Regions from separate parts of the Pseudalkalibacillus sp. JSM 102089 genome, predicted to be linked through region 1. Evidence: predicted binding sites of a transcription regulator. Region 1 holds the regulator's gene; the other holds the start of a gene.
The links. The regulator NrdR, encoded in region 1, represses ribonucleotide reductase genes. The targets are predictions, from matches to a motif close to AACACNATATATNGTGTT.

Region 1 (4,219 bases):
GGCGAAATATGTGGGAGAAAGAATACCCGAGAGATTGAAAGCAATCGTATAGAAAGAAGGAGAAGAAGCGGTATCTCACCGCTTCTTTTTTAAATGCTTGTGTTATTGATATCTCGATTTTGTTCGAATCAATGGGGGAACACAGCGCGTAAATACTACAAAAATCAACAAGGCTTGTTAATCTAGTCGGTGTGTAAAAAAGCGAAATGCACATCTTAGTTAACGGAGCAGTTAACGATAAACCAAATATATTTGAATGATTGATTCATACTACAGCTAATAGGATAAAATTAGTCATATGAGAGTTTGAGGAGCTTTAATGCTCTATAAAGACGAATTAACAAAAAGGTTCTCTAATTTATTCTTGCAAATCTATTTTAAAAGCCTTATACTATTTTTCGTGAACTTCTTTTATAGCAATTTGGCATTGAAAACTACTTAAAGGGTTAGGACCTCATCGGACTAACTTTCCCCCGTGGTGGATTTTCGATACCGCATGCTAATCAATGCATGAGTAAATTTAAAGGGGGAATTTTGCTATGGATACAATGGGTCGTCACGTCATTGCTGAACTATGGGGCTGTGACATTGAAAAATTAAACAACATGAAATTTATTGAAGAAACGTTTGTTGAAGCTGCTCTGAAGTCTGGTGCTGAGGTTCGTGAAGTTGCATTTCATAAATTCGCTCCACAAGGTGTTAGTGGTGTTGTTATTATTTCTGAATCACACTTAACGATTCACAGTTTTCCTGAACATGGTTATGCAAGTATTGATGTATATACTTGTGGTGATCTTGATCCCAACGTTGCGGCTAACTATATTGCTGATGCTCTAGGTGCAGATTCACGAGAAAACATTGAACTTCCTCGAGGCATGGGTCCTGTGAAACCTAAAGTTAGAGAAGAACAGTCAGCGTTTACTTCATAATAATACAATGATTGAAAAGGGTGCTCAGTGCACTCTTTTTTTATATTCACTAATACGGCATCTCGCTTTTCCTCACGGTCCTATTACTTTCAATGTGATTGATTTATCAGTCATTTATTGCTATTCTTAAAAAAAATAGAGGAGGACCTGGGGTGGGAATAAAAGAATTTTTTAGCAACCGTTCTGAAACTGGGGAGAGACATCCGAATGATGCACTTAAAACCCATTATTTTAAAGCGACAAAGGAACAGGCTTTTACAGAAGCAAAAGCCGTCCTTCAACAGCACTATAAAGGTGAAATCGTTACGAATTCTCCGGAGCGTGGAGAATTTGTTTTTCAAGTGAAAGGTCCTAAAAAGGCTCTTATTGTTGTAACAGTTGTCACGGTTCGTGCTTATAGAACTGCAGTCGATTTCTCTGTTTCAACAGAGACGCCTCTTCCGGTTGATTTTGGTTACAGTAAGAAAGTGATTGAAACCATTTATAATGATTTGAGAAAGAAACTTACGTTAATCGGAACAGGGATTTCTGAACAGTTTTAAGGGTAGGTGTGTCTTGACACATTTTATGCTAAAATAGTAGTAGAAATCTTGTTCGTTTAGTGGAGATGATCTTATGCGTTGTCCCAACTGCAATCACAATGGTACAAGGGTGCTTGATTCTCGGCCGGTTCACGAGGGCCGTTCGATTCGTAGGCGCCGTGAGTGTGAATCGTGTACGTATCGATTTACGACATTTGAAACAGTTGAAGAAATACCGCTTATAGTAGTGAAAAAAGAAGGAACTAGGGAAGAGTTTAGCAGGGATAAAATTCTTAGAGGTTTAATTAAAGCCTGTGAAAAAAGGCCTGTTCCACTTGAAACTCTAGAAACAATTGTTAATGAAATCGAACGTGATCTTCGTAATCAGGGAGCTTCCGAGATCAGTAGTGATGCTGTGGGAGAGCTTGTTATGGATCAGCTGGCAAAAGTTGATGAAGTTGCTTATGTTCGATTTGCTTCTGTCTATCGTCAGTTTAAAGATATTAATGTCTTTATCCGCGAATTAAAAGAATTAATTAACAGAGCAGAATAACAAAGGGGGAGCTTCGCGTAAGCTCTTTTTTTGTACGGTTTCAAAAATTATGAGGAATACAAAGGTGAAGCATATGCATTGGAAAGAACTTCTTCCTGTTGATACGCTTCAGATTGAAGCATCCGGAATTTTGCACGAGTATGATCGAAGAGTACTAACATTGTTATATCAACCTTTAATCGGGGCTCCGGCCTACAGTCTTTATATGACTCTCTGGAGTGCTCATGAGCAGCAGAATCATTTTGTTACAACAATGACTCATCATAATTTGCTACTTATGATGAGATGGGATTTGAAGAGAGTACTTGAAGAGAGACGTAAATTAGAAGGAATTGGCCTGTTGAAAACATATGTAAAAGACAGTGGAGATCCTAGACATTTTACTTATGAATTGCAAGCTCCTCTCACACCGGAACGCTTCTTCAATGATGGCGTACTGAATATTTATTTATTCAATCGATTAGGACGTAATCGATACAATGATCTAAAAAAGCATTTCACAGTGGAAAAGGCAGATCTAGCTGAGTATAGTGACGTGACTGCATCATTTAATGAAGTATACGATTCTCTTCACCCGTCTGAAATGACTGGTATGAGCGAAGTAGAAGAAGAAGTAACGATAGAGAAGCGTGATGAAAATAAAGGCCTTGTTTTTACTTCTTCACAATTCGACTTCGATATGATGAAGCAGCACATTTCTGATATGATTGTCACTGAGAAAATGTTTACAGAGTCTGTTAAGAAAACGATTGAGCGACTTGCTTTTGTGTATAAAATTGAACCATATGAAATGGGCCGGATTGTAGAACAAGCCGCAATTCACCATGACGAACTTTCTGATGATCTATTGCGAAAGGAAGTAAGCAGTTGGTTCGCGCTTGAAAATCGTGGCAAAGTGCCTGCTCTCCAATATAGAAGTCAGCCTGTTTCTTTACAAGAGTTTCATAAGAAAGAACCCGAGACAGAAGAAGAGAAAGCGGCGCAGAGATATGAACAGATGACGCCATATGATATTCTTCAGCGGGCAGCTGAAGGGGGAAAACCTTCTGAAGCAGATATGAAGCTTGTGGAGCGAATAATGGATGAACAAAAGCTGACTCCTGGTGTTATGAATGTTTTACTTGATTTCATTCTAGAAACTCAGGATAAGAAGCTATCGAAGAATTATGTAGAAAAGTTTGCGAGTCACTGGGCAAGGGCGAGGGTAAAGACAGTAAGAGAAGCGATGAACCTTGCCATTAAAGAGCTTCAACAACCGGCCAAGAAAAAGACAGGCTCTTCCAATCGTGGGAAACCTGCCGCTAGAAAGGACAAAGTCCCGGAATGGATTTCAGATCAAAAAGAACCGGATATGTCTCATGAGGAGCGATCTGAGAAACAGGATCAGCTTAAAAAGATGCTAAGTAAATATAAGAAATAAGCGGGGTGAACAAGAATGGAATCAATCCAGGAATCATTTAACAAGATGCCAGGCAATAAGAAATTCCAGCAACAGTACCAAGAGATGAAGAAGGCTATTATGGCCGATGAAGATATTCGTGCATTTATTGAAGAGCATGACGAGGTCGATGACAAAATAATTGATAGAAGTCTTGCAAGACTATATGAATATACAACACAAGCAAAGCGATGTGAAGGATGCCCTGGTCTCTCGAACTGCATTAATATGATGGAGGGGTACGAGCCTGAGCTATTTATTAATCGTTCGGTGATTGATATTCGCTACAATCGTTGTCCAACAAGAATTGAAGATGATAAGAATAAAAAGCGTAATCAGATGATTCAAAGCTACTATATTCCGAAAGAAATTCTTCAGGCTACCTTCGCGGATTTGGATGATGAAGATCCTGTTAGAATTGAAGCGATTGGGACAGCGATTCAATATGTAGAAGATTTCGTTCCTGGTGAAACCACTAAAGGGCTTTATATTCATGGAGGTTTTGGGGTAGGGAAAACGTTTATTCTCGGGGCTATTGCAAACCAGCTGGCGAAAGAAAAAGGGGTTCGTTCTCAGTTTATTTATACTCCGGATTTCTTCCGTCAAATGAAAAGCGCCATTCAAGATCAATCTATTGATGAAAAGCTTGATTATTTAAAAGAAACACCGCTCTTGATACTTGATGATATTGGAGCGGAAAATATCTCAAGTTGGGTACGAGATGACATTCTTGGAGCTTTATTACAATATCGTATGACTGAGGGCTTACCAACTCTGT
Region 2 (4,219 bases), on a different contig from region 1:
AAAATGCGGTATTAAATGCTAACTATATGATGAGACGCTTACAAGATGCCTTTGTGTTACCTTATGAACAGCACTGCAAGCATGAATTCGTGATTTCAGGAAAAAAACAAAAGAAACTTGGTGTCAGAACGCTTGATATGGCAAAGCGACTGCTAGACTTTGGTTACCACCCGCCAACGATCTATTTCCCAATTAACGTTGAGGAATGTATGATGATTGAACCTACGGAGACAGAATCAAAAGAAACACTTGATGAGTTCTGTGATGTACTGCTTCAAATTGCAAAAGAAGCAGAGGAAAATCCGGAAATTGTTCAGGAAGCCCCACATACAACAGTTATTGGTCGCCTTGATGAAACCACGGCTGCCAGAAAGCCTGTTTTACGTTATCAAAAAGCCTAATGCTTATTGATAGGCCCTGTTAACTTATATTGTTCACTACTCGATTATGGCTCATTCAAATGAGAGATACGTTTAACATGGATAAATCAATGATGCAAAATCAACAAAGCCATTTTGAGTTGCTGAATAGCAATCAAAAAAAGCAGCTGCAAAGGCAGCTGCTTTTTATTTTTTCTTTACTTTGCCGCCCCATTTTTTGAAGCCGCCTTTTAATTGATAAAGATCTTTAATGCCATGTTTTCTAAGAATGCTTGCAGCACGAGCTACAATAATTCCGTTGTAGTCGTACATATAAACTGGCTGATCTTTGCGGATTTCTTTAATTCGCATTTTTAGCTGACTAACAGGGATGTTCCTTGCCCCTAGAATATGGCCATTATCAAATTCGTTTGGTTCACGAACATCAATCAGTTGGGCTTTACGATAGCCGGCACGGAATTCTTCCTCCGTTAACGTTTTCAAATTCCTCTTTTGCATGTATCGAGTTATGACAACATACACAATGATCGCGACGAGTATTGCGATAATCCATTCCATAAACTTTGTTACACCCTTTCAAGTAAAATCGACAACTTTAAGTTTACACGTCTTTTCGGCTTTCCGCAAAAGAAAAAAAGGAATAACTATAAAAAGAATAGGTAGTGTTCAGTAATTAAATCAAATTTGTTCTAAATTAGTTGGGATAGAGGAGATTCGCCTATACTCGAAAGATCGAAAAACAAATAATGTTCAAGACATAGCTAAAATAATTGAGAGTGTTCATTGGTCATCCATTTTCTCCTCTGCTAGAATAGGGAAGGTGTTAGAAAACTGACAGTGATAAAGGAGTTCCGAAAATGAAGCAATGGGCATTTATTGATTCGGGAGAACGTTCTCCAGCTTATAACATGGCACTTGATGAAGCATTATTGAAATGGCATAGTGATGGGACTATCCCCCCTGTTATTCGATTTTACGGGTGGAATCCCCCAACACTTTCAATTGGTTATTTCCAGCGTATCGAACGTGATATTAATATGGATGCTGTAGAAAAAAATGGTCTAGGGTTTGTGAGACGCCCTACTGGTGGAAGAGCTGTCCTTCATGATCAGGAAGTGACTTATAGCGTTATTGTCTCTGAAGATTATCCAGACATGCCCTCAACCGTAACAGAAGCGTACCGGGTTATTTCAGAAGGGTTATTGATTGGTTTCAGAAAACTTGGATTGAATGCTTATTTCGCTGTTCCTGAAACGGATGCAGAGAAAGAAGAGCTACGTGCACCAAGATCGGGTGTGTGTTTTGACTCTCCATCCTATTATGAACTTGTTGTAGAAGGGCGAAAAGTCGCTGGGAGCGCTCAAACTCGTCAAAAAGGTGTCATTCTCCAGCATGGATCGATTCTGCTTGACATTGATGAGGACCAATTGTTTGATTGTTTCAAATTTAAAAATGAACGGATACGTGAGCGGATGCAGCGAGGTTTTAGAAAAAAGGCTGTAGCTATTAATTCACTCCGTGAAACTCCTGTATCGATATCTGAAGCGGTTAAAGCTTTTTATGATGGTTTTCAACAGGGACTTGATATTGAATTGGTTCCATATCAACTAACGAATGAACAAGAGTCCTTTGTTGTTCAACTAGCAGAGGAGAAATACGCTAGCAAGGAATGGAACTTTAGCAAATAAGCACCTTCGTTGGGTGCTTTTTCCTATTGACTTAACAAGAACAAATGTTCTAATCTTAATCAGGGTCTGTTAACTGATTAACTTTTGTCTCCAGTGTTAAAAAGGCAGAGTGTGGAAAAATGTGCAATAGACAAAATTCCTCTTTTTTCTCTATTCTTCTAATCTAATCTTTATTTATCGAGGAAAACCTTTCATTTTCACTGGATTTGAAAGTTGACAAATCGCTAAAGTATTCGCTCTTTTACTATATGTAGTATTGATTGAAGAATTCTGAACACTATATATGGTTAAAAATGATTGTCTGGTTCGTGTACATGTGCTACTATTAATCAAGACGATTTATCATAGCTACATACATCTAGAGATGCTCTTAAGTGTATAAATGTCGAAACGGAGGGGTTTATATGACAATACAAACCAATGAAAAAAGAAGATCTATTAACATTGAGCAGTTGAATAAGGATATTGAAATGTTTGCGCAGGTTCATCCGATTACAGAGGATATGCATCTAACTCACAAAGGTGTTAGTCGTCTTGTGATGCTTGACCGCTATGCATTTAAAGATACAGAGAAAAAGACATTACAAAAAGGTGATTTTGTTGTCTTAACGATTAAAGAAGATCCAAAATTTCCAGCAAGAGGTCTTGGGTATATTGAAGAATTCGACCTTCAATCTAAGAAAGCAACTGTAGCTGTTCATGAGGATTACGTTGGCGTCTTAGACACAGAAGAAGAAAGAGAATCAGGTATTATTGTCCGTTCGTTGGATGTCATAGAAAAGCCCTTGGAAGTATATTATGAGCAAATTGCTCGTCGTAATGCACGTGGCCTTGCTGATGTAGAGAAAACAGATGGGGAAAAGACATATTGGGAAGATCGTTTCTATAAAGAACTTTCATCTATGAACTTTGTTCCTGCAGGGCGTGTGCTTTACGGAGCTGGAGCTGATACGGAAGTGACGTACTTTAACTGTTACGTTATGCCGTTTCCACAGGATTCAAGAGAAGGTATTTCTGAACACCGTAAACAAGTAATGGAGATTATGAGTCGAGGTGGTGGAGTAGGAACGAACGGATCTACACTTCGTCCTAGAAACACGCTTGCTAGGGGTGTGAATGGTAAATCATCAGGTTCGGTTTCATGGCTGGATGATATTGCGAAGCTGACGCATCTAGTGGAGCAAGGTGGCTCAAGACGTGGGGCCCAAATGATTATGCTCGCTGACTGGCATCCTGATATTATTGAATTTATCATTTCAAAAATGCAGAATCCACGCATTCTTCGTTTCCTTATGGAGAATACAAAGGATGAACAAATTAAGAAACTTGCAGAAGATAAGTTGAAATTCACACCGCTCTCAGAGTCGGAAAGATCTATGTACCAAAGTATCTTAAACTACCGTAGTATTCCCGGAACAGGTGGCTTTGAAGAAAAAGTGATGCAGGATGCGCAGGATAAGCTTGCAACGGGTGGAACGTATTCTGTCCACAATCCTGACTTCTTGACTGGTGCAAACATCTCGATTTGTTTAACGAAAGACTTTATGGACGCGGTTGAAAATGATTCTGAATATGAACTTCGATTCCCGGATGTAGAGAACTATACGAAAGAACAAATGGCACTTTATAATGAGAACTGGCATGAATCAGGGGATGTACGTGACTGGGAGAAGCAAGGCTTTCCAGTAAGAACTTATCGTAAGGTTCAGGCAAAAGAGCTGTGGGATTTAATTAATATTTGTGCTACTTACTCTGCAGAGCCAGGTATCTTCTTTATTGATAATGCAAATGAAAAAACAAACGCAACTTCTTACGGTCAAAAAGTTGTCGCTACTAACCCATGTGGTGAGCAACCATTAGCACCTTACTCTGTATGTAACCTAGCAGCAGTGAACCTTGCTGAGATGGCTAATAAAGAGACAAAGACTGTTGATTTCGATAAGCTGAGAGAAACGGTTGAAGTTGGCGTACGCATGCAAGATAACGTTATTGATGCGACACCTTACTTCTTAGAGGAGAATGAGAAGCAAGCTCTTGGCGAACGTCGAGTAGGACTAGGAGTAATGGGGCTACACGACCTTCTTATATACTGTGAAACAATATATGGATCAGAAGAAGGGAATAATTTAACAGATCAGATTTTTGAAACAA

Region 2: a site for NrdR is predicted at 2,342-2,359, ahead of ABVF21_RS12320 (vitamin B12-dependent ribonucleotide reductase). Genes of this name have one in related genera too.

Annotation. Positions count from the first base shown of each region.
Region 1 is NZ_JBEWYW010000005.1:253,156-257,374, forward strand. It holds gene ABVF21_RS13730 (glyceraldehyde-3-phosphate dehydrogenase) at 1-52, shown strand, start outside; gene speD (adenosylmethionine decarboxylase) at 540-929, shown strand; gene ABVF21_RS13740 (cytosolic protein) at 1,082-1,471, shown strand; gene nrdR (transcriptional regulator NrdR) at 1,545-2,003, shown strand; gene ABVF21_RS13750 (replication initiation and membrane attachment family protein) at 2,077-3,423, shown strand; gene dnaI (primosomal protein DnaI) at 3,439-4,219, shown strand, end outside.
Region 2 is NZ_JBEWYW010000004.1:318,434-322,652, forward strand. It holds gene gcvPB (aminomethyl-transferring glycine dehydrogenase subunit GcvPB) at 1-401, shown strand, start outside; gene ABVF21_RS12310 (rhodanese-like domain-containing protein) at 567-938, opposite strand; gene ABVF21_RS12315 (lipoate--protein ligase family protein) at 1,238-2,068, shown strand; gene ABVF21_RS12320 (vitamin B12-dependent ribonucleotide reductase) at 2,473-4,219, shown strand, end outside.